3 regions of the Mesorhizobium sp. B2-6-1 genome follow, and region 2 is predicted to be linked to each of the others. Evidence: predicted binding sites of a transcription regulator. Region 2 holds the regulator's gene; each other region holds the start of a gene.

Region 1 (10,426 bases), on a different contig from region 2:
CGCGGAAGACGCGCTGGCCCTTGCCGTCATAGCCCATGCGCCGCGTCTTCAATATGCCGCTGCCGCCAAAGGATTTCAGCGCTGCGGTCAGCTCGCCGTCATTGTCGACCGCGCGGAAATCCGCCGTGGCAATGCCGATGCCGTTGAGAAATGTCTTCTCGGTCACCCGGTCCTGCGCCACATCAAGCGCGCGCGCAGGCGGATAGACCGCCACCTTTGCGGCGAGCGCCTCGGCGGCGGCAACCGGAACGTTCTCGAATTCATAGGTGACGACGGCACTTGCCTCGGCCAATTCGGCAAGCGCGGCGGGGTCATCGTAGGCGGCCGTGACCTGACGGTTGGCGACCTGTGCCGCGGGGCAATCCGGCTGCGGCTCCAGCACCACGGTGCGGTAGCCGAGGCGAGCGGCCGCTATTGCCAGCATGCGGCCGAGCTGGCCGCCGCCGATGATGCCAATGGTCGATCCGGCGGGCAGGCTCACGGCGTGTCCGTGGGTTCGGCCGCGACCTTGGCGGTCTGCGAGGCGCGCCAGGCATCGAGCCGCCCGGCAAGCTTGTCGTCGTTGAGCGCCAGAACGGCGGCAGCCAATAGGGCTGCATTGGCAGCACCGGCCTTGCCGATGGCCAGCGTCCCCACCGGAATGCCGGCCGGCATCTGGACGATGGACAGCAGCGAATCCTGTCCCGACAGGGCTTTGGATTCCACCGGCACGCCGAACACCGGCAGCGGTGTCATCGCCGCCGTCATGCCGGGCAGGTGCGCCGCACCGCCCGCACCGGCGATGATGACCTTGTAGCCGGCGGCCTTGGCGCCCTTGGCGAAGGCATAGAGCCGGTCGGGGGTGCGGTGCGCCGAGACGATCAGCCGTTTGTGCGGGATGCCAAGCGCCTCCAGTGTCTCGGCGGCATGGCGCATGGTCGCCCAGTCGGACTGGCTGCCCATGATGATGGCGACGTCGACGCGTTGATCGTCCAAGCTTCTGCTCCCGGCGACAAAGGCGCGCCTTAGCGGAATTCGGCGGCGGCGGCAAGGATGCGGGGCATTGCCGGGGTCCGGCCGGGAAATCAGCCTATGCCGCAGCCTTGCGGAAGCGGGCAACGAAATCGTCGAGTTCGGGCCGCTCCATGTCGGAGATCGCCCAGTAGGAGAAGGCGCCGTCGCTCCACTGCACCAGCGAAAAGCCGCCCGAGGAAAGATCGTCAGGCTCGCTGGCCTTGCCGCCCTGCTGCGGTTCGGCGACCAGCGTGATCAGATGCTCGCGGTGGCGGTAGACAAGTGCCGGCACCGGTCGGCCGGAAATCACCTCGACCCGGCCGCCGATCAGCGCAAAACCGTCCTTGGCAAGATCCGGTGCCGGCGGCGACACGCCGATCCGGGCGTCGAGCCAGGGCTTTACCGTGTGGCGGTCCGACGAGACGATATCGATCGGGCTGGCGGCAAGCAGGCTGCGGCGATGGCCGCTGGCGACCGCCGCGGCGAAGCTGTCGGACGCGCCGTTGACCATCACCCATTGCGTTGCCCCGCTGGCCAGCACCGCGCTGATCATGATCGAGGCGGCAAGAGCGCGCCAGTCGAACGAACCGAAGCGGCGCGCTCGACTTGGCGACAGCCGCGTATCGGCGTTTCGCCTCTGGCCTCTCCCGCCCGGGGCAAGCACCCCCGGGAGCGCCGGCCGGCCCTGCTGCGGCTTGGCCGTTTCGCCTGACTCCGGCTGCGCGGTGGCCGCAGTGCCAATGGCCGCGATGCGCGCGCGAAAGGCGTCGCCGACATCTGGGCGCGGCAGGCGGCTGACCGCGCCCCGCAAGGCCACGATGCGGGCATGCTCTGAGGCAAGCCGCGGATCGGCCGCAATGCGCCGCTCCACCGCAAGCGCGGCCGCTGCATCAAGTTCGCCATCGACTAGGGCGTGGATCATCAGCCTGATGCCTTCCGGATCATTGGGCAGTCCATCGTCATGCATGGTCATGGCGCTCTCCCCAGGTCAGACATAAGCAGGCTCCGCGCGCGGGCCAGCCTGGACATCACCGTGCCCATCGGCACGCCGAGCATGGCCGCTATCTCGCGATAGCTGAGGCCGCTGATGTCGCGCAGCACAAGCGTCTCGCGAAACGGCTGCGGCAGGGCTGCTATCGCCGTTTCAAGCGCCACCGTGTCGGCCTTGGCGATCAGGCTTGCCTCCGGACCATATTCGTCCGGCACGCTGATGCCGTGTGCCGCCGCCATCTCGTCGAGATCGCCGAGATCACCGACGGCCAACATGCCGCGCGGCCGGTTGCGCGACATCCAGGTATAGGCGGTGTTGCGCACGATGGTCAGCAGCCAGGCGCGGGCATTGCCGCCGGCATAGCCTGATATGCCCGCATGCGCCTTTATGCAGGCGTCCTGCACGACGTCCTCGGCATCGGCGCCATTGCCGGTCAACCAGCGGGCAAGCGCCAGCGCGTCACCGAGATGAGGCAGCACCACCTCGCTGAAGCGCTCGGCTCCGGCCTTCTCGCTCAAAGCAGCACCATCCGATACTCCACGAGGAACAGGCCGTGCGCTTTCAAGCAATACCGGCGGTCTCGCCCCGCCCGTGCGGGCGAAACCCTCGGCAACAGGCAAAGCCGCCTGCCGTGGCGAAAGTGAATTCATCTGCGTCACCAGTGTCAAGCGCAATGGGAAAGCCGTGCATCATGGGAGAGAGGCCGGTTGAGGTCATGCGCTCCAGCACATGGCGGCCGCCGACGCCGCGGCCATGTTCGCTGTCGTGTTCATGATGACGGACATGCGGATCTCCTCAACGCCTGTGGCGGCCTATGTCGAGGAGACCCGTTGCGGCCGAGATTTATTCCCGCCGCGTACGCATCCGGCTGTTCACAGTCACGTGATCAGCCGGTGCTTTGGGTTCGTTGGTCCGCTTGGCGCTCAATCCGGCCAGCGCAAGGCGCCGGAAGAGACCTTGCGAGCAATCTTCATGGCGTCGGCGGGCCGGTCCTTCGCGGTCAACAGGGCGCGCAGCCGTTCGGCGACGATTTCCGCCTCTCCGGGATGAAGATTGCAGGGGTCGAGGAAGAAATGGCCGCGTTCGACCTCGTGATTGCGCACGATGATGGGCGGCGATCCACCGGCAAGCGCCGAGGCAAGGCCGGCGGCGGTGAAGCGGCTTTCCGGCAGCACGAAGACCTGCAGGCGGTCGAGCGGGTTGGAGGTCGGGTCGGGAATGATCTCCGCGCCAATGCCCGGGATACCCTGCAGAGCATCCTTCCAAAGGATGAGGGCGGCCTCTTCGCGCCGGCGGATGCCGGCGTGGTCGCGCTTCTCCCATGCCTCGAGCGCGGCCATGGTGCCGGCGATGCTTTCCTTGCCGACCTTCATGGCGCGGGCGACGCCGCGGTTCTGCAGATAGGCGGCGCGCACCAGATCCTTGCGTCCGGTGACGATGCCGCTGGTCGGGCCGCTCAGGAATTTGTGGCCGCTGTATATGACGATGTCGGCGCCACGCGCCAGGAAGCCGCGCAGGTCATATTCGGAAGCCGCGTCGACGATCACCGGCACGCCCCTGGCGTGGCAGATTTCGCAGAACTCCTCCAGCGACAGCATGCCGTATTGAACCGTGTGATGCGCGACGACATAGAGCCCTGCCGCCGTTCGCTCGTTGATCGCGTCGCGCACATGATAGTCCTGCGTGACGCTGACCGTGCCGGCGGGCACCACCTTGGCGCCGGCGACGCGGACCGACTGGTCGATCGGGGCGCCGTAGTTGACGATGTGGCCAAGCTGGATGATCACCTCCGACTTGAGGTCGCCGGTGTCGTCCGGCAGGCGTTCGATGGCGAGCAGGTTGGTTTCCGTCATCGCGCCGGCGATCGCCATGGTGATGCCGCTGGCACAGCAGGCGGTGATGAAGCCGGCCTCGCCACCGGTGAGGCGCGCGACGACGGCGCTTGCGGCGCGCTGCAGATCGTCCATTTCCACCCATTGCGATGCCATTTCCGACATGGCGCTGATCGCTTCAGGCACGATGATCGACGCGCCGAGCGCCGTCATCGTGCCGGAGACGTTGATGATCGGGCGAAGGCCGAGCCGTTCGCGGATCGTGGTGTTGGAGCCGGTGTCTGAATATGTTTTCATGTGAGCAATCCCGTGGATGACAGATCAGGCAGCGATCTCGACGACCGCTTCGATTTCGACGGTGATGTTTCCGGGTAAGGAGCCGACGCCGATCGCCGAGCGGGCATGCCCGCCGATCGTGGTGAAAACGTCGGCGAAAAGATCGGAGCAGCCATTCACCACTTTGGGGTGGTCGCTGAAAGTCGGCGTGGCATTGACGAAGCCGAGCAGCTTGACGACACGCACGACGCGGCCGAGATCGCCGGCGGCAGCATGCATGACGGCAAGCAGGTTGAGGCCGGTAAGGCGGGCATGCTGATAAGCCTGCTCCACCGTTACATCCTCGCCCACCTTCCCGGTGCAGAGCGTGCCGTCGGCCCGCAGCGGTCCCTGGCCGGACAGGAAGATCAGCCGGCCGCTCTCGGCATGGGTGACGAAGTTGGCGATGGGCGTCGGCGGCTCGGGCAATGTGAGGCCGAGTTCGGCGAGCCTGGTGTAAGGCGTCATGGAAGAAGGCTCCTTGGGATGGCGTCGACCATCCGATGTCAGAAGTGCGAGGCGCGGAAGCGCGCCAGGAAATTGCGCAGACGCTCATTGTCGGCGTCCGCAGCAAGGATCTCCTTCGGCGGGCCGACGGCGCCGACGCCGCCATCGGCCATGAAGACGATGCGGCTCGAGGCGTCGCGGGCAAAGGCCATCTCATGCGTGACCATCACCATCGTCATGCCGTCCTCGGCGAGGCTGCGCACCACTTCAAGCACCTCGCCGACGAGTTCCGGATCGAGGGCGGAGGTTATCTCGTCGAGCAGCAGGATTTTCGGCCCCATGGCCACGGCGCGCGCAATTCCGACGCGCTGCTGCTGGCCGCCGGAGAGCTCCGCCGGCAGGCTGTCGGCCTTATGGGCAAGACCGACGCGGCCGAGCCAGTGTTCGGCAATCGTGCGCGCCTCCACGGTGCTTTTGCCGCGCACCTTGGTGAGGCCGAGCATGATGTTGCCGGCGGCGGTGAGATGCGGAAACAGGTTGAAGCTCTGGAACACCATGCCGGTCTCGGCGCGCATCGCGGCAAGGTCGCGTTCGCTGCGGCGCTGGCGGGCTCCGGTTTCTCGGAAGCCGACCTCCTTGCCGTCGATGCGGATGGACCCGCTGTCATAGCTCTCCAGGAAGTTGACGCAGCGCAGCAGCGTGGTCTTGCCGCTGCCCGAGGGCCCGATGACCGTCACCACCTCGCCGCGCGCCACGCGCAGGCTGACCGAGCGCAGGACCTGGACGGCGCCAAAGGATTTGGACACATCGCGGATGTCGAGAAGGGCCGGGGCATCGTTCGAGCTTGTGGACATTGCTATTCCCGGATGAAGGAGAAACGCCGCTCCAGCCGCCTGCTGGCAAGCGAAAGCGCATAGTTGACGGCGAAGTAGATGAGGGCGCCAAGGATGTAGAGCGGCATGGCCTCATAGGTGCGGCCGATGACCTGGTTGATGGCCTGCATGAGATCGGTGATGCCGAGCAGCGAGACCAGCGCGCTGCCCTTGACCGCGTCGGTGACGCCATTGATCCAGGGCGGCAGGAAACGCCTGAACGCTTGCGGAAAGATGACATGGGCCAGCCGCTGGCGGAAGGTCAGGCCGATCGCCATTGCCGCCTCCGATTGTCCCTTCGGGATGGAGCCGACGGCGCCCCGGAGATATTCGACGACCTGGGCTGTCTTGAACAAGGTCAGCGCCAGCACGGCAGCCCAGAAGGACGGCAGGTGAAGCCCGACGGCCGGCATCCCGTAGTAGACGAAGAAGATGAGCACCAGGATCGGTATGCCGCGAATAGTGTCGCTGAAGATGCGCACCGCCCAGCGCGCCGGCGCCGGGCCATAGACCAGGCCGACGCCAAGGACGACACCGGCGACGAGCGAGAACGTCACGACCAGCAGCGACACCCAAAGCGTCAGCGCAAAACCCTGAGCCAGGAAAGGCAAGGCGTAGGCGATCTGGCCAAGCATGCTAGTGCACCACCTTGAACCAGCGTTCGACGAGCCGGAGCGCGTAAAGCAGGGCGTAGCCGGTCAGCAGATACATCGCCGTCACGACGAGATAGACCTCGACGATGCGGAAGGTGTTGAAGTTGATCCATTGCGCGCCGAAGGTCAGTTCGGGCACCGAGATGACCGAAGCGACGGAGGTGTCCTTGAACAGCGATATGAAAGTGTTGGAAAGCGCCGGCAGCGTGATGCGCAGCATGGTCGGCAGGCGCACATGGAGCAGCCTTTGCCAGGGCGTCAGGCCGATCGCCTTGCCGGCGTCTAGCTGGCCGCGCGGCACCGCTTCGAGACCGGAGCGGAACACCTCGACCAGATAGGCGCCGCTGTAGAGCGCCAGCGTGGCGACGAACGAGGTTTGCGCGCTGTAGGCGATGTCGACCACGGTCGGCAGACCGTAGAAGACGAGATAGACGAGCAGGATCAGCGGCACGTTTCGGATGAATTCGACATAGGCGGCAATGATGCCGCGCACCATGCGTCCGGCCGACACGTACCAGACCGCCAGGACCAGGCCGATGACGATGCCGATGGCGATCGAGATGACGGCGAGCTCCAGGCTGAGCAGCAGGCCACCCCACAGCTTGTCGAAATGCCGCCAGATCAGGTTGAAATTGAGCGCATAACCCATGCGTCGGCCTCAGTGCTCCCGATGTGACGCAAAGCTGGCCGCGTCGCCAGGAAAAAGGGCGGAAGGGCGCCGGCGGCGCCTTTCCGCCGATGACGTCAGATAACCGGGAAGCCGGGATGGCGCGCCGGCGGCTCCTGCCCGAAATAGTCCTTGAACGCGGCGTCATAGAGCGCCGTTTCATGGCCGAACATGGCGATGGTGAAGGTCTGGTTGACGAAGGTCAGCCAGTCGAGATCGCCTTGCCGGAGCGCTGCGCCATAAAGCATCGAGTACCAGCTCTTGCCGGCATCGAAGTATTTGTCAGGATTGCGCGAGGCGAGCCAGCGCACGGTGGAGAGGTCGACGGCAGCGGCATCGGCACGCTTGGATTCCAGTGCCTGCAGCACGTTGGCCTGTGTATCGATCTGCATCACCTGCGCCTCCGGCAAGGCAAAATGCACCGAAGATTCGGCGTCGACATTCTGCAGGATGGAAACGCGCGTCGCCGAGCCCGCGGCAAGCAGCTTGTCGAAGGTCTTGTTCTCGGCGCCGGGCAAAGTCAGCAAGGCGACGCCCTCGACGTAGTAGGGCCTGGAGAAGTTGATCAGCTGCGAGCGCTGCGCGGTCATGGTCATGAACTGGATGGTGATGTCGACCTTGTTGGTCGTCACGTTCGGGATGCGCTGCGCCGGGTCCTGCATGACGAACTCGACCTTGGCCGGGTCATCGAACAAGCCCCTCGCAAGGATGCGCCCCATGGTGATGTCCATGCCGACGAGTTCGCCGGCATCGTTCTCGAAATGCCAGGGCGCATTGGTGCTTCCGGTGCCGACAATCAATTTGCCGCGCTCCAGCACGGTGCGCAGCAGGCTATCGGGCGCAGCCTGCGCCGCCGCCTTCTGGACGTCGACCGTTGCCGCCGCACTCATGACGCCGGCCGTTGCCAGTCCGGCCATGCCCAGTTTCAGAAAATCACGCCTTTTGGATGTGTCGTTCACAGCGACCTCCTTTCGTGTTGTGTTCCCCTACGCACAGGCAATACGCGCACCCGGATCGTTACAGAAATTGTCTCTTACAAGGGACGAGTGTATCCTGTACAAGACAGATACTAACATCAGGAATCGACAATGCAAGATGGCAGCGCCTTGGCGGTCTCAGCGGACGCAAAGATTTCGGTCTCTCGGGAGAAGGGCCTCAACCGGGTGCTCGAGATTCTGGAGTTCCTTCATTCGACGCAGCGCGCCATCGGTATCGGCGACCTCGCCAAGGGGGTCAACGCGCCGCGTTCGACCACCTACACACTGGTGCGATCGCTGGTCGATGCGGGCCTCCTGGAGATGGCCGGCGACGGCAACCGCGTCTATTTCGGTAAGAAGCTCTATCTCTATGGAATGGATTATGTGCGCGGCAACGACCTCTTGAGGCGAGGACGCCAGGAGGTCGACAACCTGTCGCGCGAGACCGGTGAGACCTCCGAACTGTGCATGCTGCAGAGCGGCCGCTACACGATCGTCCACTCGAGCCCGGGCACCCGGCCGTTCCGCATCAGCTCCGCCACCGGATTGCAGATTCCGCTGCCCTGGACCGCGTCAGGCAGGCTGCTGCTCGCCGGCCTCGAACAGGCCCGGATCGAAGCCATGATATCGGAAGACGACCTTATGCTGCCCGATGGCCGCAGATTGCGGCTGGACGATTTCATCGCCGACATAGCGACGGCGCGAGCCACCGGCTATTGCATCACTTCGGGGCTCGTCGACGCCTATACGAAATGCCTCGCCGCGCCGGTGTTTTCAGCACCCGGCACCGTCGAGGCGACGATGTGCCTAGTGGTGCCCATCGACACGTCGCAGGAGAAGACAGGCGAACTCCTGGCCCTGTTGCGCGAACGCGCGGCGCGGCTTTCGATCGCGGCCTGGACCTGAAGTCAGGCGATGATGTCCGGGATGATCTTGTCTTCCAGCTTCATCAGCCGATCCTTCAGCGCAAGCTTCTTCTTCTTCATGCGCTGGATCTGCAGCGGGTCGCAGTTCATGGCGATCATCGCATTGATCGCGGCGTCGAAATCGGCGTGTTCCTGCTTCAGCCGGGAAAATTCGAGGCGAATATCGGCCTGTTCCTGATCGGACATTCTCTACCGTCTGCACGTCTGCGGCGCCCAAAGCTGGGCCTGATTGGGCGGGGGGTGGCACTCTCTGCCACCGGCGCGCAGCCCATATCACATTTCACGTTGTCGTGGAATGCTACCACGGATCATTCGACATCGCTGCGCGAAGGTGGCACACTGTCATTGTGCCGTCACAGAGCGAGCCTGCGGTGGACGCGCCTTTGGCGGCTGCAATCGAGGAAATCATGAAAGGGAGAACCAATCATGTCTCTTGCATCCCATCTTGATGAGTTGCAGCGGAAACACGGCGACATCGAACGCGAGCTCGATGACGCGATGAATCACCCGTCGGTGGACGACCTCGAAATCGTGAATCTCAAGCGACGCAAGCTGGCAATCAAGGACGAGATTGAAAAACTGAGGGCCAAACCCACGACGCATTGATGCCCCACTGACATAACCGCTCACCATTCGGGTCTTTCCTGCCGGCGGCAATTGCCGCCGGACTGGTGGTTTTGATCTTCGATTTCAGGTCGACCATCACAGATATTCGTACCAGGCAGAGGCCCTCCGACTTCCTAGTCCCAGGACGAGTAGGGGCGAAGCTCGTCGCGGCTCCCCTTTACCATAACTGACCGAAGAGTGCAGCGGAGCAGAATTCCGCCTTGCCGCGGCGCTCTGAGGTCAGGGCTTGGATTCTGGGACTGCGCTGCGTCGCTCTTCTCCTTGCTCCTCCCCGAAATGACGGACTCGTTCCGGGAAAGACAAAGCGATGGGGCCTGCCAATCGCCAGGTAGCCGATTGGCCGACGCAAGCGAGCGATAAAAGTCGGGCGCCGAGCAACCGGCGGCGGCATCGATTGCGGCCAGTGGCGACCTGTCGCCATTGACAAGCCATCTTTGCTCCTCCACCTCATGCCCGGACTTCAGCGCATCGGCCCGGAGCGCGCTTTTGTGCGTCCAAGTGGACGCGCGGCGCTCCAGAGATTAAAGGCTGCCGGCATGACCGGATATTATTCCTTTCCCTTCCCGCGCCGCACCTCGGTTGGCGTCGATGTGGGCGGCGTGGTGGTTGGCGGGGGTGCTCCCGTCGTCGTGCAGTCGATGACCAATACGGATACCGCCGATGTCGACCAGACGGTCGCCCAGGTCGCGGCGCTGCATCGCGCCGGCTCCGAGATCGTGCGCATCACCGTAGACCGCGATGAAAGCGCCGCCGCCGTGCCGCGCATCCGGGAGCGGCTGGCGCGGCTCGGTATCAACGTGCCCATCGTCGGCGACTTCCACTATATTGGTCACAAGCTCCTGGCCGATCATCCGGCCTGCGCCGAGGCGCTGGCCAAATACCGCATCAATCCCGGCAATGTCGGCTTCAAGGACAAGAAGGACCGGCAGTTCGCGGCAATCGTCGAGATGGCGATCAAACATGACAAGCCGGTGCGCATCGGCGTCAACTGGGGCTCGCTCGACCAGGAACTCCTGACCCGGCTGATGGACGACAACCAGGCCCGCGGCTTTCCGTTGACCGCACAGCAAGTGACGCGCGAGGCGATCGTGCAGTCGGCGATCCTCTCGGCCGAGATGGCCGAGGA
Region 2 (10,426 bases):
TGCGGCGCTGTCGGGCATCGTCACCGGCATATTGCTGGCCATCGCCCGGATTTCCGGCGAGACGGCGCCGCTGCTCTTCACGGCGCTCAACAACCAGTTCTGGTCGAGTAATCTCAATGCGCCGATGGCCAGCCTGCCCGTCACCATCTTCCAGTTCGCTCTCAGCCCCTACGAGGAATGGCAGCAGCTGGCGTGGACCGGCGCACTCATAATCACCCTTACGGTTCTCGGGCTGAGTATCTTCGCCCGCAGCCTTACCGGACGCAGAGAGGACAGATGAAACCGATGTTGTCCACCGAATTGAACACGCCCGAAGTCGCGGTCGAGAAAGCCAAGATCGAGGTCAAGAATCTCAATTTCTACTATGGCCAGTCGAAGGCGCTGAAGGATATCAGCCTGTCGCTGCCCGAGCGCAGCGTCACCGCCTTCATCGGGCCTTCGGGCTGCGGGAAGTCGACGCTGCTGCGCGTCTTCAACCGTATCTACGAGCTCTACCCGAGGCAGAGCGCCGAGGGCCAGGTGCTGCTCGACGGCCAGAATATCCTCGACCGCTCGCAGGACCTCAACCTGCTCAGGACCAAGATCGGCATGGTGTTCCAGAAGCCGACGCCGTTCCCGATGTCGATCTACGAGAACATCGCCTTCGGCGTCAGGCTCTATGAGAAGCTCAGCAAGGCGGAGATGGACGGCCGTGTCGAGCAGGCGCTGAAGCGCGCGGCACTGTGGAGCGAGGTCAAGGACAAGCTCAACGCCAGCGGCCTCAGCCTTTCGGGCGGCCAGCAGCAGCGCCTCTGCATCGCCCGCACGGTGGCGGTGAAGCCGGAGGTCATCCTGCTCGACGAGCCTGCCTCGGCGCTCGATCCGCTGTCGACCGCCAAGATCGAGGAGCTGATCGACGAGTTGCAGGCCGATTATACGATCGTCATCGTCACCCACAACATGCAGCAGGCGGCGCGCGTGTCGAAGCAGACCGCCTTCATGTATCTGGGCGAGCTGGTCGAGTTCGACCGCACCGAGAAGATCTTCACGTCGCCCCGCGAGAAGCGCACGCAGGACTATATCACCGGCCGCTTCGGCTGATCCCAGGCATACGAGGACCAAGATCATGGCCGAACACACAGTCGCAGCCTTTGACGAAGATCTCGGACAGATCAGCAGGCTGATCCGCGACATGGGCGATCTCGCCTCATCGATGGTCGGCGGCGCGACCAAGGCGCTCCTGAATTCCGACAACGCGCTCGCCCAGCGCGTCGTCTCCGACGACGCGATCATGGATGCGCGCCAGCGCGAACTCGACGACCGCGCCATCACCCTGATCGCCAAGCGGCAGCCCATGGCGGACGATCTGCGCCATGTCGTCGGCTCGATCCGCATGGCGGGCGATCTCGAACGCATCGGCGATCTCGCCAAGAACATCGCCAAGCGCGTCGGCACCGTCGGCCTTGCCGCCACGCCGCGCGACCTGTCGCACTCCATCGACGCCATGGCGCAGCTTGTGCTGATCCAGGTCCAAGGTGTGATCGAGGAGTATGCGGCGCGCGATGCCGCGGCACTTGCCAAGCTGCGCGCCGACGATGAACGCATCGACGTCAAATACACGTCGGTCTTCCGCGAGCTGCTGACCTACATGATGGAGGATCCGCGCAACATCACCGCCTGCACGCATCTTTTGTTCTGCGCCAAGAATCTCGAGCGCATCGGCGATCACGTGACCAACATTGCCGAAAATGCCTATTATGTGCTGACCGGCACGCAATTGCCCGCCAATCGCCCGAAGCAGGACGAGACGGCGATGTCGGCGCCAGCGGCTTGACGGCAGGGGTGACCAGTCGATGATCGCGCCACGCATCATGGTGGTGGAGGACGAGGAGCCGCTGGGTGTGCTGCTCCGTTACAATCTGGAATCGGAGGGTTATCAGGTAGAGGTGGTGACGCGCGGCGACGAAGCCGAGATCCGCTTGCATGAGAATGTCCCTGACCTTCTTGTGCTCGACTGGATGGTGCCGGCGGTGTCCGGCATCGAGCTCTGCCGCCGTCTCCGCATGCGGCCCGATACCGAGCGGCTGCCGATCATCATGCTGACGGCGCGCGGCGAGGAAAGCGACCGGGTGCGCGGTCTCTCCACCGGCGCCGACGACTATCTGGTCAAGCCGTTCTCAACGCCGGAATTCATGGCACGCGTCAAGGCGCTGCTGCGCCGCGCCAAGCCCGAAGTTCTGTCCAGCGTGCTCAAGGTCGGCGACATCGTGCTCGACCGTGAATCGCACCGGGTCTACCGCAAGAAAAGCGAGATCCGGCTCGGGCCGACCGAGTTCCGCCTGCTCGAATTCATGATGCGACATCCCGGCCGCGTGTTCTCGCGCAGCCAACTGCTCGACAATGTCTGGGGCGAAACGATCTATATCGACGAGCGCACCGTGGACGTGCATGTCGGCCGGCTGCGCAAGGCGGTCAACAACGGCCGCATGCCTGACGTGATCCGCACCATTCGGGGCGCGGGGTACGCGATCCGCGAAGACTAGGGATATGTCACGCAACGTTCTCGCCTATGCCTGATTTCGCCTGTGCCCCCGGCGCGAAAATTTCCTGGTCGACGAAGGTTAGCGCGCGCATGGCGCAGCCCTCGCGGATCAGCGGCAGTTCGTTCGGCTCGGTGTCGAAGGAAATCGATTTCGAGTGCTGGCCGCCGGCGGTCTGGGCAATGGCCTCGCGCAGAGCCGGCTCGATCAGGTCGAAGGCGGCGGCGCTGACGCCGACCATGGCGACCGGCGCCGGATCGATCAGGGCGAACAGGCTGCCAAGGCCGTAACCCAGCGCCTCGCCGGCCTTGCGGTAGGCTTCGCGCTCCGGCCCGTCCTTTTCGCGCGCCGAGGCCGCCAGGGTGCGCATGTCGGCGTCGCTGACGTCGACGGGCTGGGTGTCCTCGCCAAGCTGCCTCGCGTTGCGCCAAATGGCATAGTTGCCGGCATAGGCCTCGACGCAGCCGCGCCGCCCGCAGCGGCAGAGCGCCCCGCCGGGGCGATGGATCATGTGGCCGAACTCGCCTCCGGATGAATGGGTGCCGGTGAACAGTTCACCCTTCAGCACCAAGCCCATGCCGATGCCGTGCGACAAAAGTATGGCGATGAAGTCGTCGCGGTAGCGCTGGGGATCGCGCCAGCGCAGCGCCACCGCCATCATGTTGCAATCGTTCTCCATGGTGGCGGGAATGCCGAACTCGGCCTCCAGTATGTCGGCGAAGGCGATGTCGGTCTGCGGCGTGATCGGCGACCACAGCATGGCGCGCGCATCCGTGTCGGTGATGCCCTGGATCGCCAGCGCGATACGGGCGATGCTGCCGACGTCGAGGTCGGGATCCTCGAACCGCCGCCTGACGATGGCCACGCATTCGCCGATCAGCGCCTCGCGCGACAGGGTCAGCGTGTCCAGCCGGCGCTGCTCCTCAGATATCACCTGGCCGGCATAGTCGATGACTGCGACGGAGAGGAAATTCAGCGACAGCACAACGGTCATCACCGCCGCGGCTTCAGGGTTGAGGCTGAGGCCGACCTGCGGCCGACCGCGTTTCAGCGCACCGGCCTCGCTCGGCTTGCTCTGCGCCAGGATGCCTTCGCCAATCAGGTCGGAGGAGATCGCCGATATGGTGGAATGGCTGAGCCCGGTGGTCGCGGCAATCTCGGTGCGCGAGGGCTGCCCGGCACGGCGCACGGCCGCGATCACCATCGCCCGGTTGCGTCGGCGCAAATCGTCGTGGCGGATTCCGACCGACATGTTTCTCGCATCCTCCCCGTCGCCGCGTTCTCTCCCCAGGATCCCGACGACCGTCAAATACTGGCAGAACCGGCCTTGGCTGTCATTATTTATTCCGGAGCTCGAAAAAAATTCACGAGGACATCAAAATACATCAGAATCGACGTTGACAGCGTTCCGACGATGGACCAGTGTTTTTTCGAGGCTCGAAAAAATAGAGCCTTTGTGCCGGCCTACGGGCCTGTTTGGTCGCGCCATACGCGGCGCAGGGAGGATTAAGATGAAGAGATTCACAGCCGCCATCCTGGCGGGTGTCGCCATGTCGCTGACGCTCGCGTCGGTCGCGCAGGCGAAGGACAAGGTCATCGGCGTTTCCTGGTCGAACTTCCAGGAAGAGCGCTGGAAGACCGACGAGGCCGCCATGAAGAAGGCGATCGAAGCCGCCGGCGACAAGTATATTTCCGCCGACGCCCAGTCCAATCCCGGCAAGCAGCTCACCGACGTCGAGAGCCTGATCTCCCAGGGCGCCAATTCGCTGATCATCCTGGCGCAGGACGCCTCCGCCATCGGCCCGGCGGTGCAGAAGGCGCTCGACGAAGGCATTCCGGTCGTCGGCTATGACCGCCTGATCGAGAACAAGGACGTCTTCTATCTGACCTTCGACAACAAGGAAGTCGGCCGCATGCAGGCCCGCGAAGTGTTCAAGGTGAAGCCGGAAGGCAACTACGTCTTCATCAAGGGCTCGGGTGCCGATCCGAATGCCGATTTCCTGTTCTCGGGCTCCATGGAAGTGCTCAAGGACGCCATCGACAGCGGCAAGATCAAGAATGTCGGCGAAGCCTATACGGATGGCTGGCTGCCGGCCAACGCGCAGAAGAACATGGAGCAGTTCCTGACCGCCAACGACAACAAGGTCGACGCGGTGGTCGCGGCCAATGACGGCACTGCCGGCGGCGTCGTCGCGGCGCTGACGGCTCAAGGCCTGGCCGGTACCGTTCCGGTCTCGGGCCAGGACGGCGACCACGCGGCGCTGAACCGCATCGCGCTCGGCACGCAGACCGTGTCGGTGTGGAAGGACGCGCGTGAACTCGGCAAGAATGCCGCCGAGATCGCCTCGCAGCTGGCCGACGGCAAGAAGATGACCGATATCGCCGGCGTCAAGGACTTCACAACGCCCGGTGGGAACACCGTCAAATCGCTGTTCCTCACCCCGGTTGCGATCACCAAGGACAATCTCAACGTCGTCATCGACGCCGGCTGGATCAAGAAAGACGAGGTCTGTGCCGGCGTCGCGGCGGGCAGCGTAGCGGCCTGCAACTGATCTTCCATTTCATGCGATGAACGCCGCGGCTGCCAAGCCGCGGCGTTTTTTCAAGAAGATTTGTTTTTCCGCCTCGGGCGAGTAACTTCTAGACTGGCTTCCGGCATCCCGCATCGGACGGGCAGGCCGGTGGGAGAAAATCATGACCGATACGACGTCCAACCCGCAGGCCGACACCGCGCGTGCGTCGGAACTCGGCGCCGTCGCCCGGTTCCTTAAGGCGACCGAGATCGACACGCGCATGCTCGGCATGATCGGCGCGCTGCTGCTGATCTGGATCGGGTTGCATGTCTTGTCCAGCCTGCGTCTCGGCGTCAATCCGCTCGATTTCGACAGCCGTACCTTTCTCACGCCGCGCAATCTGTGGAACCTGTCGGTGCAGACCTCGGCCGTCGCCATCATGGCCTGCGGCATGGTGCTGGTCATCGTCATGCGCAATATCGATCTGTCCGTCGGTTCCGCCGAAGGGTTGATCGGCATGGTCATGGGCTTCGCCCAGGTGCATTTCCTAGTGCGCTTCGTCGGGCTTGAGCTTGGCAACCCATGGATCTGGGTGCTGGCGCTGGTCATCGGCCTGGTGCTCGGTCTGTTGATCGGCGCCTTCCAGGGCTTTGTCATCGCCTATCTCGAAGTGCCGGCCTTTATCGTGACGCTGGGCGGGCTTCTGGTCTGGCGCGGTGCGGCATGGTGGGTTACCAGCGGCCAGACGGTGGCGCCGCTCAACGCGACGTTCCAGCTGATGGGCGGCGGCCCGGCCGGATCGATCGGCGCGACCTGGAGCTGGGTGGTCGGTATCGCCGCCTGCCTTGCGGTGGTGCTTGCGCTGTTCAACGGGCGGGTACAGCGCAAGCGCTTCCGTTTCCCGCTGCGTCCGATCTGGGCCGAGACGCTGATCGGCGTGCTGACCTGCGCCGTCATCATGGGCGCGGTTTGGCTGGCCAATTCCTATCCGTGGCCAGTCGGCATCGTGAACAGATATGCAGCCGCCAACAACATAACCGTGCCCGAGGGCGGCCTGTTCATCGCCCACGGCATCGCCATACCGGTGCTGATGGCCATCGCCGTCGGGCTGGTCATGACCTTCATCACCAAACGCACCCGTTTTGGTCGCTATGTCTTTGCCATTGGCGGCAATCCGGAAGCAGCCAACCTCGCCGGCATCAATACACGCTGGATCACGATGAAAGTGTTCATGATCATGGGCGTGCTGGCCACGATCGCCGCCGCGATCTCGTCGGCCCGGCAGAACTCGGCCACCAACGTGCTCGGAACGCTCGATGAATTGCTGGTGATCGCGGCGGCCGTCATCGGTGGCACGTCGCTCGCCGGCGGTTCGGGAACGATCATCGGCGCCATGCTGGGCGCGCTTCTGATGCAGTCGCTGCAATCCGGCATGGTGCTGCTCGGCGTCGACTCGCCTCTGCAGAGCATCGTCGTCGGCGCCGTGCTGGTCATCGCGGTGTGGCTCGACACCGTCTATCGCAAACGCGTTTGAGGGAGGAGGACAATCATGGCTGACAGGATCGCTCCCGCCGGCAACCCGCTGGTCGACATGCGCAACATCTCAATCGCGTTCGGCGGCATTCGCGCCGTCGACGATGCCTCGATCGATCTTTTCCCCGGCGAGGTCGTGGCCCTGCTCGGCCATAACGGCGCCGGCAAGTCGACACTGATCAAGATCCTGTCGGGCGCCTACAAGCGTGACGCGGGCCAAATCTTCGTCAACGGCGAAGAGGCTTCGATCTCCAACCCGCGCGATGCCAAGAAATACGGCATCGAGACGATCTACCAGACCCTGGCGCTCGCCGACAATGTCGACGCCGCCGCCAACCTGTTCCTCGGCCGCGAGCTGAGGACCGCCTGGGGCACGCTCGATGATGTCGCCATGGAGGCCGAGGCGCGCAAGGTGATGGGCAGGCTCAATCCCCGCTTCCAGCGCTTCAAGGAGCCGGTGATCAAGCTGTCGGGCGGACAGCGGCAGTCGGTGGCGATCGCACGCGCGATCCTGTTCAACGCCCGCATCCTGATCATGGACGAGCCGACGGCAGCACTTGGACCGCAGGAAACGGCCCAGGTCGGGGAACTGGTCAGGCAGCTCAAGTCCGACGGCATCGGCATCTTCCTGATCAGCCATGACATTCACGACGTATTCGAACTGGCCGACCGGGTGTGCGTCATGAAAAACGGCCAGGTCGTCGGCACTGCCCGCACCACCGATGTGACCCAGGACGAGGTGCTGGGCATGATCATCCTGGGCAAATGTCCGCCTGGCGCCATTCCCGGACCAGGCGCGTTGAAGATCGCTGCCTGAAGCCTGCTGGCCTGAGCCCGTTACCGATCTGCCGATCAGGTGATATGCCAGCCGGCGGGATGGCTTGGCCTTGCCATTGTGTTGACCGGGCGACTTGCCCATAAAGGGCTCACATGCTGATAGGCCGCATTATCCGTTGAAGAAGCTTTTTCCAATCGTCGCTTTCGTTGCCGTTGCGCTGATCAGCATGACAATGGCGGGGTTCGCCTATTTCGCGACGCAAGAGGCGGCTCGCATCAAGTTCGACGCGACCGCGGACGATGCGCTCAACCGTATCGAGAGCCGGATCGACCTGCAGCTGTCGCTGCTGCGCTCGTCGCAAGCCTTGTTCGACGCCCGCAATGGCGACATCTCGCAGAGCGAGTTCAAAGCGTTCTTCAATGCCCTCAATGTCGATACCAATTTCGCCGGCCTGCGCGGCATCGGCTTTCTCCGGCTGGTGAAAGCAGGCGACGAGGCGACGGTCGAGCGCGACATGCTGCATGACCAGGGCACCAGGCGTGCGATCTATCCGGACACCACCCAGCCATGGCGGACGCCCGTTGTGCTGTTCGAGCCGCTCGACCCGTCCAATAAGGCCAGCATCGGCTATGACATGTTCACCGAGCCCGTGCGGCGCGCGGCAATCGAGAAGGCAATGGCAGATGACCAGCAGCACGCGAGCGGGCTGGTGCAACTCGGCCAGGACACGGGTGCAGCACAGACCTTCACCGGCTTTCTCGTCTTCGTGCGGCTCAACGTCGAGACCGCACCTGATGCCATAAACGCATCGCGATCCTCGACGGTAGGCTTTCTCTACGCGGCCTTCCGGGCCAGGGAGTTGTTCCAGATCGCGCTCAGCCGCGCGCCGCTGCTGCCGGTCAACACCGAAATCTACGATGGCGGCGTCGATCCGGATCATTTGCTGTTCCGGTCGGAGACGCCGCCCGTGTCGGGCTTTGGCGACAGGCTGTTGGTCACCCGCAAGATCAGCGTGGCGGGCCGTCCGTGGACCGTGCAGTTCAGGCCGACAAGCGCCTTCTCGCAGCCATCGTCGCGGGCCATCCCAGTCATGCTCGGCCTGTTCGGGTTGCTGCTGGCCGGCGCCATCGCGCTTGTCGCGCGCTATCAGGAGCGAGCCTACGAGGCAGCATCGCTGCTGCATGAGACGACGGAAAAGAGCCTGCTCGAAAAGGATTTGATGCTGCAGGAGATGAAGCATCGCATCAAGAATTCGATCACGCGAGTGCTGGCGATCGCGCGCCAGACCGCGTCACGTGCCAGCGACGTCAATGAGTTCTCGGCATCTTTCTCGGCCCGGCTACAGGCAATGGCCGCGTCCCAGGACATGCTGACGCGCTCGCGCTGGCAGAAGGCGGATCTCGGCGATCTCCTGCGCATCGAGCTTGGCCAAGTGTTCGGAAAGGAGCTGCCGGAAGAGCTTTTGTCCGGGCCGGAGGTGCTGCTTGACGAAACCACGACGCAGGCACTGGGCCTCACCTTCCACGAACTGGCAACGAATGCGCTGAAATATGGCGAGGCCGGCAATACGGTCGGCGCCCTCAGGATCGAATGGTCGGTCGAAGGGCGCGGGCGTGACCGGGTCTTGGCTCTGAGCTGGCAGGAAACCGGGCAGAAGAAGGTCGACGCCCCGGCCACGACCGGCTTCGGCACCAAATTGATCGACCTCAATGTCACGCGTGAGCTGCGTGGCACGATCCACCGCGATTATCGCGATGACGGATTGAATGTGGAAATCAGGATTCCGCTGCCGGCGTGAATGCCATCGGGCCTTGGCGGAATCGCTCCAGGCTTCACGCGGCGGCCAATAAATTGCCGCACCGCTGCCGGGTTCGCGAATGAGCCCGACAGCGCGCGATTCAAGTTGCTCGGAGCGGTTCAGCGTCTGATAGATCGCCGATCCGCTCCTTGCTCGCAATTCCGGCGGGAAAACCGCTCCGCGCTTTTCCCGCCGGAATTACCTTAGTTGCAGCGAGCCGTGTAGATGCGACCCCGATGATCGCGATACTGGCAGTATCCATTGCGCAGGTTGCGGACCAGCAGGCCGGAGCCGGCACCGACGGCCGCGCCGATCAGCGCGCCCTTGCCGCCGCCGACCAAGCCGCCCACGCCGGCGCCGATCAAGCCACCGCCGACGACATCCTGCTCGGTCGAGGTACAGCCGCTGACGGCGACCACGGCAGCCATGGCAATAAGAATTTTCCGCATAGGGTCACTCCTCACTTCGTGTCCTCACTTTAATAAGCTCCAGCCGTCACTTAGCATGAAAAAACGACCTTTGCTGCTCCAATTTATTGTTGGTGAAGAGAGTCTTTTTCTGGGCGCAGCTTTCCGATGCCTCGGCCGCCGAAAAACCGGAGCGATGTGCGCGCGCGAACGTGGGGGCGGGATCAGGCCAGCTGGGACAGGACGATCAGGACAATTGCCGCGGCCAACGCCGGAGCGACGATGGGCAGGATGCCATGAGCAACCGGCGATGCCGTGGATGTCTCGGGATCCTGGAATTCGCCCATCGAAATGCGAGCGGCCTGCTCCAGTCTGTTGATATCGGCGACCGTCAAGGCGCTCCTCCCCACTATGCTGCGGCAAAGCCCTCGAAAGCATGCTCGTCGGCTCGGCAGTTCCATCGGTATCTGGCAAAAACAGCATCTGCTTCTATGGTGAACAGCCGGTTAAAAAATGGCGGTCGCCTACTCCGTCTCGAAATTGCCGTGCGGAACAACGAGATGGTATTCGAGGCGACCATCCGCGATCTCGAGGCGCGCCGTTCCGTTCAGGGAAGAGGGCACTACGCGTTCCAGTGCGACGCTGCCGAAGCGCTTTTTGCCCTCTTGGTTGCTGTCGGTTCCTATGGTTTCGGCCCAGGTCAGCGACAGGGCAATGCCACCATCGGCGGCGGTGTCGAGGACGGCGGTCACTTCGACGAAGCCCTCCGGCCGCGACAGGGCGCCATAGCTGACCGAGTTGACGGCCAGTTCATGCATCGCAAGGCCGATATGCAGCGCGGCGTTGGGGTTGAGGTAAGGATTTGCGCCGCGGAAGCG
Region 3 (10,426 bases), on a different contig from region 2:
CCGATGCCGGGAGCATAATACTCGACCTCGACGCCGAGCCGCTTCAGCATCGTGTCGGCGAAGTTGCGCGTCGGATGATAGACGCTGTCGACGATCAGCAGGTGGTCGCCCGCCGAAACGAAGGCAAGCAGCGGCACCGTCACCGCCGCCAGGCCCGACGGGACCACGATCGTGCCGGCCGACCCCTCCAGCGCGTCTATGGCCTGGGCCAAGGCGTCGGTGGTCGGTGTGCCGCGCGTGCCGTAGGTGTATTTCTGGTCCCGTCCAGCCATCGAGGCGGCATTGCGGAACAGCACCGTGGAGGCGTGCACGACAGGCGGATTGACGAAGCCGAAATAGTCGTGCGGGTTGTTGCCCGAATGGGCAAGCCGCGTGTTGATGCCCATTTTGCCAGTCACCGGCTCGTTGCCGTCTTTTGCCATTCGTCGTCGCCTTTTTTGGTAAGCCGCTAGCCATAGTGCGGCGACATGGACCGCGCAACAGCCGGCTTTCGCCAGGACCCCGACTTCGAATGTGCCAATTGCCGAGCCGCCGCAGGCCGACTGCAAGCGGTAATGCCGCGGCCAGAAAGCCCGCCGCCGGCAGCGGCATGCGTCGCCTGATAGCGCAAAGCGCACCTCACCATGACCCAGATCCAGCCAGAGGGCGCAGACATCGGCACGCAACCGGCCGGCAGAGCACAGTAACGCAGAGTAATCGGGCGGATGGATTTTTTGCGGACAGAGCGCAGCCTGGCGTAGGGCGAGCTTCGCCGGCTTTATTCGCGCTTGTGACTAAATTGCGGGCGCGTTTGTCTGCGATTCAGGCAATTGCGGCAAACGATTTTCAAACCCATCTGAATTCGGTCATTTTCCTTGACCTCACAGGAATTATCGCCTTCGATGCTGTTCGTGAATGGGAGGCGGCGCGTCGACTGCGATGCGGAGTTCCGGAAATGGGCCGGAACGGAAAGCTGCGTTCACGCGGGAAAAAAAGATCAGGTTTGCCTGAAAACAGAAAAGGGTCTGTGGGTCATGAAACACATTGCAATCGGCATCCTTGGGGCCGCCGCGCTTGGAGCCGTGGCTTCAACGGCTTCAGCCACCACGCTCGACACGGTCAAGCAGAAGGGCTTCATCCAGTGCGGCGTGTCGACGGGCCTGGCCGGCTTCTCGGCGCCGGACGACAAGGGTGACTGGCAAGGCATCGATGCCGATTTCTGCCGCGCCGTGGCGGCCGCCGTCTTCGGTGACGGCTCCAAGGTCAAGTTCACGCCGCTCAGCGCCAAGGAGCGCTTCACCGCGCTGCAGTCGGGCGAGATCGACATCCTGTCGCGCAACACCACCTGGACCATTAACCGCGACACGGCACTTGGCCTGAACTTCATCGGCACCACCTACTATGACGGCCAGGGCTTCATGATCAACGCCAAGAAGCTGCCGGGCGTCAATTCGGCGCTTCAGCTGTCCGGCGCCGCCGTCTGCGTGCAGAGCGGCACCACCACCGAGCTCAACCTCGCCGACTACTTCAAGGCGAACAAGATGGAGTACAATCCGGTCGTTTTCGAGAAGCTCGAAGAGGTCAACGCAGCCTATGACGCCGGCCGCTGCGACGTCTACACCACAGACCAGTCGGGCCTTTACGGCATCCGCCTGACGCTGGGTGCGCCGGCCGATCACGTCGTGCTGCCGGAGATCATCTCCAAGGAGCCGCTCGGACCGGCAGTGCGCCAGGGCGACGACCAGTGGTACCATATCGTCAAGTGGACCTATTTCGCGCTGCTCGATGCCGAGGAACTCGGCATCACCAAGGCCAATGTCGACGAGATGAAGAACTCGGCCAGCCCTGAGATCAAACGCGTGCTCGGCCAGGAAGCCGACACCAAGATCGGCACCGATCTCGGCGTCTCCAACGACTGGGTCGTCAACATCGTCAAGGCGGTCGGCAATTACGGCGAAATGTTCGACCGCAATGTCGGCTCGGGGAGCCCGCTGAAGATCGCTCGCGGCATCAACGCGCTGTGGACCAAGGGCGGCCTGCAATACGCTCCGCCGATCCGCTGATCGAAATGTGATCCGGAAGGCAGAACCATCTGCCTTCCGGTTTCTCTTTCACAGGGGACGGTGATGGCATCGCAGGAAATCCTTCGCGAGGACACAAATCGCGGGTCCTTTATCAACGACCCGAAAGTCCGCAGCCTCTTTTTCCAGACGCTGGTCATCGTCGTTCTGTTCGGCTCCGTCTGGTGGATCGTGCAGAACGTCATCGACAATCTGCAGCGTCTCCATATCGCCTCCGGTTTCGGCTTCCTCAGGGGCCGCGCCGGATTCGACATCTCGGACACGCCGATCGCCTACACGTCCGATTCGACCTACGGTCGTGCCATCATTGTCGGCCTGATCAACACCATCATCGTCGCCGTGGCCGGCATCGTCACCGCGACCATTATCGGTTTCGTCATCGGCATCGGCCGGCTGTCGCAGAATTGGCTGATCCGCAAGATCTGCACGGTCTATGTCGAGATCTTCCGCAACATCCCGCCGCTGCTGGTCATCTTCTTCTGGTATTCGGGCGTGCTGGCCGTGCTGCCGCCGCCGCGCGAGAGCTATAACCTGCCCTTCGGTTCCTTCCTCAACCAGCGCGGCTTCTATTTTCCGCGCGCCGTCTGGGCCGAGGGCTCCTGGCTGATATTCGTGGCGCTCATCGTGGGCATCGCCATGGCTTGGTTCGTCGCCCGCAAGGCGCGCCAGCGGCAGATGGCGACGGGTCAGCAGTTTCCCGTGTTCTGGACGTCCGTCGCGCTCATCGTCGGCCTGCCGCTGCTCGCCTACGCGCTGAGCGGCTTTCCGCTGAGCTTCGATTTTCCGAAACAGTCGACCTTCAACCTGACCGGCGGCTTCCAGGTCAAGCCGGAGTTCCTGTCGCTCTATCTGGCGCTGTCCTGCTACACGGCGGCCTTCATCGCCGAGATCGTGCGTGCCGGCATCAGGGGTGTCAGCAAGGGCCAGACCGAGGCCGCCGCGGCACTTGGACTGCGGTCGGGATCGATCCTGCGGCTGGTCGTGGTGCCGCAGGCCATGCGCATCGTCATCCCGCCGTTGACCAGCCAGTATCTCAACCTGACCAAGAACTCCTCGCTGGCCATCGCCATCGGCTATCCGGACCTGACGGCGACCGCCGGCACGGTGCTCAACCAGACCGGCCAGGCGGTCGAGGGCGTGCTGATCATGATGATCGCCTATCTCATACTTAGCCTGGTGACCTCCGCCGTGATGAACGTGGTCAATGCCAGAATGGCGTTGGTGGAAAGGTAGGCCATGCAGGAACACGACATGTCCTGGGTGCGCACCGAAATGGCCCTGGCGGAGGCGGCGCCGATCAGCGAGCGCGGCCTGTATGCCTGGGTCCGCAAGAACCTCGTCGGTTCGGTCGGCGACACCATTCTCACGATACTCGGCATCATCATCGTCGCCTGGGTCCTGCCGCAGGTCATCAACTGGGCCTTCATCAATGCCCAGTGGACCGGGCCGGACCGGACCGTCTGCGCGACAGTGGCGCAGGGCGGCATCCAGCCCGATGGCTGGAGCGGCGCCTGCTGGGCCTTCGTCAACGCCAAGTTCGGCCAGTTCATGTTCGGCACCTATCCGGTCGAGGAGCGCTGGCGGCCGATCCTGGTCGCCATCCTGTTCGCGGCGCTGCTGGTGCCGATGCTGGTCCCCAGCGTGCCGCGCAAGGGCCTGAACGCCATCCTGCTTTTCCTCGTGCTGCCGATCGTCGCCTTCTTCCTTCTGGTCGGCGGCGTGTTCGGCCTGCCGCATGTCGAGACGTCGCGGTGGGGCGGACTGCTGATCACGCTCAGCCTCTCCTTCGTCGGCATCGCCGTGTCGCTGCCGCTGGGCACCGTGCTGGCGCTCGGCCGGCGCTCCAAGATGCCGATCGTCAAGATGCTGTGCATCATCTTCATTGAAGCTGTGCGCGGCATCCCGCTGATCACAGTGCTGTTCTTCGTCAGCGTCATGCTGCCGCTTTTCCTGCCCGCCGGCGTCACCTTCGACAAGTACCTGAGGGCTCTGATCGGCGTGTCGCTGTTTGCCGCCGCCTATATGGCGGAAGTGGTGCGCGGCGGCCTGCAGGCGATCCCCAAGGGCCAATATGAGGGCGCCGATTCGCTCGGCCTCGGCTATTGGCAGAAGATGGGACTGATCGTGCTGCCGCAGGCGCTGAAGCTGGTCATTCCCGGCATCGTCAACACGTTCATCGGCATGTTCAAGGACACCAGCCTGGTCCTCATCATTTCGATGTTCGACCTGCTCGGCGTCGTCAAGCAGAACTTCTCGGACGCCAACTGGGCGACGCCGCAGACCGCGAAATCCGGTCTCGTGTTCGCCGCCTTCGTGTTTTGGCTGTTCTGCTTCGGCATGTCGCGCTATTCAATGTATACGGAACGCCGGCTCGACACCGGTTACAAACGATAAAAAGGGGATTGGTTCATGGCCACCGAAAACGCCGTCAGCGCGGAAGAGATCAAGGTCAATGCCGCGAAGATGCACATCTCGACCACCGATGTCGCCATCGACATCATCGCCATGCACAAATGGTATGGCGAGTTCCATGTGCTGAAGGACATCAACCTCAAGGTGATGCGCGGCGAGCGCATCGTCATCTGCGGCCCGTCCGGCTCCGGCAAGTCCACCATGATCCGCTGCATCAACCGGCTCGAAGAACACCAGAAGGGCAAGATCTTCGTCGACGGCAAGGAATTGACCAACGATCTCAAGAAGATCGACGAGGTGCGCCGAGAGGTCGGCATGGTGTTCCAGCACTTCAACCTGTTCCCCCACCTGACCATCCTGGAGAACTGCACGCTGGCGCCGATCTGGGTCCGCAAGACCCCGAAGAAACAGGCCGAGGAGATGGCCATGCATTTCCTCAAGCGCGTCAAGATCCCCGAGCAGGCCAACAAATATCCGGGCCAGCTCTCCGGCGGTCAGCAGCAGCGCGTGGCGATCGCCCGTTCGCTGTGCATGAACCCGCGCATCATGCTGTTCGATGAGCCGACCTCGGCACTCGACCCGGAAATGATCAAGGAAGTGCTGGAGACCATGGTTAGCCTTGCCGAGGAAGGCATGACCATGCTGTGCGTCACCCACGAGATGGGCTTTGCGCGGAAAGTCGCCAACCGGGTGATCTTCATGGATCAGGGCCAGATCGTCGAGCAGAACACGCCGGCCGAGTTCTTCGATCACCCGCGCCACGAGCGCACGAAGCTGTTCCTGTCGCAGATATTGCACTGAGCGCTGCTTCGTCGAAATGGAAGGAGCCCGGCCGCGCCACGGTCGGGCTTTTTCATATTTGGCCGATCGGATCGTTTCGATTGAAACGTGATGGAATCGCAAGAACTATGCCCGGATGAGAAAACGCCTTCGTTTCCTGGCCGTGCTGGTTGCCGCGGTGGTGCTGGTCGCGGCACTCGGCACGCTGGTGCCGCGGCCACTCTGGCCGGCTGCCGCGGCCGGCGAGGGCGCCAGGCACATTCTGGTGCTGAGCAATCCGATCCACACCGACATCGCCATTCCCGTCGATGACGGCGTGCGCCGGCGCTTTCGCTTCCTCGCCGCTGCCGGCCAGCCTTCCGACGCGCCCGAGGTGCGCTACATCGTCTTCGGCTGGGGCGGCCGCGCCTTCTACCTGGAGACGCCGACCTGGTCGCAGCTGAAGGCGATGCCCGTATTCAAGGCCCTGACGCTTGACGCTTCAGTGATGCATGTCGAGGTCGCCGGCAATATCTCCGGACCCGACGTCGCCGGTTTCGACATCCCGGAAGACCGCTTTGCGGCATTGCTCGACTTCATCGATGCGAGTTTTCAGCAAGGACCAGGCGGGCCGATCGTCATCGCAGGGGCCGCCTATTCCAATTTCGACCGCTTCTATGAGGCGAACGGCCATTTCAATGCGCTGGCCGGCTGCAACACCTGGACCGCGGCCGCCTTGCGAACCGCCGGCCTGCGCACCGGTTGGTGGAACCCGTTGCCGGTCTCGCTCGGGTGGTCGTTGAGGCTGTATAATTGGTAGGTCGCGCAGATAACGCCAACGCCTCGTTCGAGTTCTAGGCCCGCCACCCATAAAGCCAGTCCAAATCCGCGGCGAGCTTCTCCGGCGCCCGCATTTTCAGGAAAAGGTTGCGCGCCAACGCCACCGGACCCCAGGCATGCCAGGCAAGGCGGTTGAGGGCGCCGCGACGTGCCACTCTCGCGACGCGCGGCCGGCGCAGGCCTTCCCAGATTTGAAGACTTCCGGCGAGATCGGCAGGGGAGGCGGCCATGACGTCGGCAAGCGTGGCGGCATCCTCGATGGCCATCGCGGCGCCCTGTGCCGCGAACGGCGTCATGGCATGCGCCGCGTCGCCGACCAGTGCGATGCGGCCCGACCTTACCCATGGCGGCTTCTGATCGACCGTATGGACCGGCCAGGCCGCCCAAGGGCCGGCCAACTCCGCAAGCCTTGCCAGCGCCGGCGTGGTGCGGCGCATGGCGCCGGCCAGGATTGCGGGATCGGCATGGCCGGACCAGCCTTCGGCGATACGCTCGCCCCTGGTGAAAGCGACGAGGTTGATGGCGCTGCCCTTGCTGACGGGATAGGCGACCATGTGAAAGCCGGGATGCAGGAAGGTGGTGACGCAGTCCGGCGCACCGATCTCTGCAAAAGCTTGCCCGGCAGGACTGTCTGCGCTGACGGTTGCCCGCCAGGCCAGTTCGCCGGAGAAGTGGCTTTTCGCAAGCCTGTTTTTCCTTCCTTGGTCGGCAAGTCCGCGCACCGACGACGAGACGCCATCGGCGCCGACCAGAAGGAAACCTTCCGCCGCGACGAGCCTACCACCCACATCGGCTGCCGCGGTGATGCCTGAACTGCTGATCGTGACGCTGTCAAGGCGCGCGCCGGTGGTGAGATGAACATCGGGCATGGCAGCCACGCGCGCCATCAGCGCGTTTTGCAGGTCCGCTCGATGCGCCACGAGGTAGGGCGCACCCCAGCGCGCCTCGCCTGCTCGTCCAAGAGGCACGCGCGCCAGTTCGCCCAAGGTTGCCGCATCCTTCAGCACCACGGCTTCCGGCCTGACGGCATTGGGAAGAAGTGCGTCGAGTACGCCGAGCTCACGCAGGATGCGTGTCGCGTTGGGCGAAAGCTGGATGCCGGCGCCCGCCGCTTCGAGGCGCTGCGCCTGTTCGAAGATCCGCACGGTATAGCCGCGCTCGGCGAAAGCCAGTGCCGCGGTCAGCCCGGCAATACCCGCCCCGGCGATGATGACTTGCCGGGACTGTGCGTCTGCCATTGGCCCGGCCCGCTGGAGGTCAGGCGGCCTGATCGATGTAGAGGCAGCCGGCCGGCAGCGTTTCCATCGCCGTCAGCTTCGGCGAATAGCGGTAGAGCGTCGAGCAGTAGGGGCAGACCTTCTCATTGTCGTCGCCCATGTCGAGAAACACATGCGGATGGTCGAAAGGCGGGTTGGCGCCGGTGCACATGAATTCCTTGACTCCGATATCGATCGCCGGATGGCCCGCATCGTTCTGGAAATGGGGAATGGAACCGCCTGCCATCGTCGTCTCCTTTAGCGCAGTCTGCTCAGCGTTTGGATCATAACCGGTCTGTTTGCAAGTTCGATGAAATGAAACTGTCGCAAAAGCCTGTCAGAGGATAAGTTAAGCCGGTTAACCGGCTGGAGCATCGCAGCCAGGCGCAACAGCCTGGGCGCCGCCCGAAAAAGCGGCGAAGCAACCAGACGTGGGAAGAGCAGGAACCATGAACGAACTGAAGCCGGTCCAGAGCGAGTTCATCAATGCGGAAGCGGCAAGCCCGGAAGGCAATCCGGATCGTTTCGTCAATCGCGAGTTCTCCTGGTTGCAGTTCAACCGCCGCGTGCTCGAGGAATCGCAGAACACAAACCATCCGCTGCTGGAGAGGGTACGTTTCCTGTCGATCTCCGCGGCCAATCTCGATGAGTTCTTCATGGTGCGCGTCGCCGGCCTGGCCGGCCAGGTTCGCGAAGGCATCGTGTTGAGAAGTCCGGACGGGCGTACCCCCGAACAGCAGCTCGAACAGCTGCTGCGCGAGGTCGAACGGTTGCAGGAAGACCAGCAGAAGAGCCTTTCGGCGCTGACCGTGCTGCTCAACAAGGAAGGCATCGAGAGCATCACCCGCGACGCGCTGACCAAGGACGAGAAGGCCTGGCTGGAGGAGCACTTCCAGGACCAGGTGTTTCCTGTTCTCACGCCATTGTCGATCGACCCGGCGCACCCATTCCCGTTCATCCCCAATCTCGGCTTCTCTATGGCGCTGCAGCTTCGCCATCGCAAGAACGGCGAGGAGATGAGCGCGCTCTTGCGCCTGCCGGTGGCGCTGAAGCGCTTCATCCGCCTGCCGGACCGCAAGCACCATGTCCGCTTCATCCCGCTGGAAGAGGCGGTCGGCCTTTACATCGGCAAGTTGTTCCCGGGTTACGAGGTCAAGGGCTCCGGCACGTTCCGCATCATTCGCGACAGCGACATCGAGGTCGAGGAGGAATCGGAAGATCTCGTGCGCCTGTTCGAGACTGCGCTAAAGCGCCGCCGCCGCGGCTCCGTCATTCGCATCGAGTTCGACATGCTCATGCCGGCCGAACTGCGCGAATTCGTCGCCGGCGAACTCGGCGTTTCGTCGAGCCGCATCAGCGTCCTGACCGGCCCGCTGGCGCTCAGCCAGATTTCGGAGATCGTCGCCGTTGCCCGCGACGACCTCAAATTCACGCCCTACAATCCGCGTTTCCCCGAGCGCATCCGCGAGCATGGCGGCGATTGCTTCGCCGCCATCCGCGAGAAGGACATCATCGTCCACCACCCCTACGAATCCTTCGACGTCGTGGTGCAGTTCCTGCGCCAGGCGATGGCCGACCCGGAAGTGGTGGCGATCAAGCAGACGCTTTACCGAACCTCCAACGACAGCCCGATCGTGCGTGCGCTGGTCGACGCCGCCGAGGCCGGCAAGTCGGTGACGGCACTGGTCGAGCTCAAGGCTCGCTTCGACGAGGAGGCCAACATCCGCTGGGCGCGCGACCTCGAGCGCGCCGGCGTCCAGGTCGTGTTCGGCTTCCTCGAGCTCAAGACCCACGCCAAGATGTCGCTGGTGGTGCGGCGCGAGGACGGCAAGCTGCGCAATTATGTGCATCTGGGCACCGGCAATTACCATCCGGTGACCGCGCGCATCTACACCGACCTGTCCTTCTTCACCACCGATGCAACGATCGCACGCGATGTCGCCCAGCTTTTCAACTTCATCACCGGCTATGCCGAGCCGACCGCCGAAATGCGGCTGGCGATCTCGCCCTTCACGCTGAGGAACCGTATCCTGCAGCACATTTCCGATGAGGTCGCCCACGCACTCGAGGGACGGCCGGCACGCATCTGGATGAAGATGAACGCCCTTGTCGATCCGATCATCATCGACGCGCTCTACGACGCCAGCCGAGCGGGCGTCGAGATCGACCTGGTCGTGCGCGGCATATGCTGCCTGCGGCCGCAGGTGCCGGGCCTGTCGGAAAACATCAGGGTCAAGTCGATTGTCGGCCGTTTCCTCGAGCACAGCCGCATCTATTGCTTCGGCAATGGCCACGGCCTGCCGTCGGACGAGGCCGTCGTCTACATCTCCTCGGCCGACCTCATGCCGCGCAACCTCGACCGCCGCGTCGAGACCATGGTGCCGATCACCAACCCAACTGTGCATGAACAGGTGCTGGGCCAGATCATGCTCGGCAACATCATGGACAATCAGCAAAGTTTCGACGTATTGGCTGATGGAACCTCCCGGCGCGTCGTGCTCGAGGAGGGCGAGGAGCCGTTCAACGCACAGGAATATTTCATGACCAATCCGAGCCTGTCGGGACGGGGTGATGCGCTGAAATCGCATGCGCCGAAGCGGATCGCGCAATTCAAGCGCCGTAAGAAGAACGCTGCCGCCTGATGCTGTCCGATTCCCAGGGCCGGCTGCAGGATCGCCGACCGCTGTCCATCATCGACATCGGCTCGAATTCGATCCGCCTTGTCGTCTATGAGGGGCTGGCGCGCTCGCCGACCATGCTGTTCAACGAAAAGATGCTGGCGGGCCTCGGCCGCGGCATTGTGTCGACGGGGAAGCTCGACCCCGAGGGCGTGACACGGTCAATGGAGGAGTTCCGCCGCTTCCGCGCGCTCTCCGACCAGGCCGGCGCCGAGCACATGTACGTGCTGGCGACCGCGGCTGCCCGCGAGGCCGTCAACGGCCCCGATTTCATCCACCGCGCCGAAGACGTGCTCAAGACCGAGATCCGCGTGATCAGCGGCCGCGAGGAAGCCTACTATTCCGCGCTCGGCGTCATCTGCGGCTTTCATCCGGCCAACGGTATCGCGGGTGACCTCGGCGGCGGCAGCCTTGAACTGGT

Evidence for each region. Region 2 encodes PhoB, which activates phosphate uptake and scavenging genes when phosphate is short. Its sites were predicted from a motif close to TGTCATNNANCTGTCAT; they were not measured.
Region 1: the regulator PhoB is predicted to act here: its motif matches at 9,014-9,030, upstream of FJ443_RS04620 (YdcH family protein).
Region 3: the regulator PhoB is predicted to act here: its motif matches at 7,639-7,655, upstream of FJ443_RS18915 (RNA degradosome polyphosphate kinase).

The regions. Positions count from the first base shown of each region.
Region 1 covers NZ_VFUH01000001.1:885,242-895,667, forward strand. The annotation lists gene FJ443_RS04560 (5-(carboxyamino)imidazole ribonucleotide synthase) at 1-481, opposite strand, end outside; gene purE (5-(carboxyamino)imidazole ribonucleotide mutase) at 478-975, opposite strand; gene FJ443_RS04570 (anti-sigma factor) at 1,070-1,966, opposite strand; gene FJ443_RS04575 (sigma-70 family RNA polymerase sigma factor) at 1,963-2,502, opposite strand; gene FJ443_RS04580 (aminotransferase class V-fold PLP-dependent enzyme) at 2,908-4,113, opposite strand; gene FJ443_RS04585 (RidA family protein) at 4,138-4,599, opposite strand; gene FJ443_RS04590 (amino acid ABC transporter ATP-binding protein) at 4,638-5,432, opposite strand; gene FJ443_RS04595 (amino acid ABC transporter permease) at 5,435-6,085, opposite strand; gene FJ443_RS04600 (amino acid ABC transporter permease) at 6,087-6,752, opposite strand; gene FJ443_RS04605 (transporter substrate-binding domain-containing protein) at 6,848-7,729, opposite strand; gene FJ443_RS04610 (IclR family transcriptional regulator) at 7,859-8,653, shown strand; gene FJ443_RS04615 (YdcH family protein) at 8,656-8,859, opposite strand; gene FJ443_RS04620 (YdcH family protein) at 9,100-9,279, shown strand; gene ispG (flavodoxin-dependent (E)-4-hydroxy-3-methylbut-2-enyl-diphosphate synthase) at 9,837-10,426, shown strand, end outside.
Region 2 covers NZ_VFUH01000019.1:9,567-19,992, forward strand. The annotation lists gene pstA (phosphate ABC transporter permease PstA) at 1-280, shown strand, start outside; gene pstB (phosphate ABC transporter ATP-binding protein PstB) at 277-1,080, shown strand; gene phoU (phosphate signaling complex protein PhoU) at 1,106-1,813, shown strand; gene phoB (phosphate regulon transcriptional regulator PhoB) at 1,833-2,522, shown strand; gene FJ443_RS27840 (ROK family protein) at 2,530-3,771, opposite strand; gene xylF (D-xylose ABC transporter substrate-binding protein) at 4,031-5,071, shown strand; gene FJ443_RS27850 (sugar ABC transporter permease) at 5,214-6,566, shown strand; gene FJ443_RS27855 (ATP-binding cassette domain-containing protein) at 6,582-7,382, shown strand; gene FJ443_RS27860 (CHASE domain-containing protein) at 7,519-9,141, shown strand; gene FJ443_RS27865 (YMGG-like glycine zipper-containing protein) at 9,345-9,590, opposite strand; gene FJ443_RS31345 (hypothetical protein) at 9,773-9,943, opposite strand; gene FJ443_RS27870 (PAS domain-containing sensor histidine kinase) at 10,073-10,426, opposite strand, start outside.
Region 3 covers NZ_VFUH01000009.1:33,816-44,241, forward strand. The annotation lists gene FJ443_RS18875 (cystathionine beta-lyase) at 1-422, opposite strand, end outside; gene FJ443_RS18880 (amino acid ABC transporter substrate-binding protein) at 1,014-2,042, shown strand; gene FJ443_RS18885 (amino acid ABC transporter permease) at 2,106-3,293, shown strand; gene FJ443_RS18890 (amino acid ABC transporter permease) at 3,297-4,454, shown strand; gene FJ443_RS18895 (amino acid ABC transporter ATP-binding protein) at 4,470-5,273, shown strand; gene FJ443_RS18900 (TIGR02117 family protein) at 5,389-6,051, shown strand; gene FJ443_RS18905 (FAD-dependent monooxygenase) at 6,086-7,309, opposite strand; gene FJ443_RS18910 (zinc-finger domain-containing protein) at 7,329-7,574, opposite strand; gene FJ443_RS18915 (RNA degradosome polyphosphate kinase) at 7,777-9,969, shown strand; gene ppx (exopolyphosphatase) at 9,969-10,426, shown strand, end outside.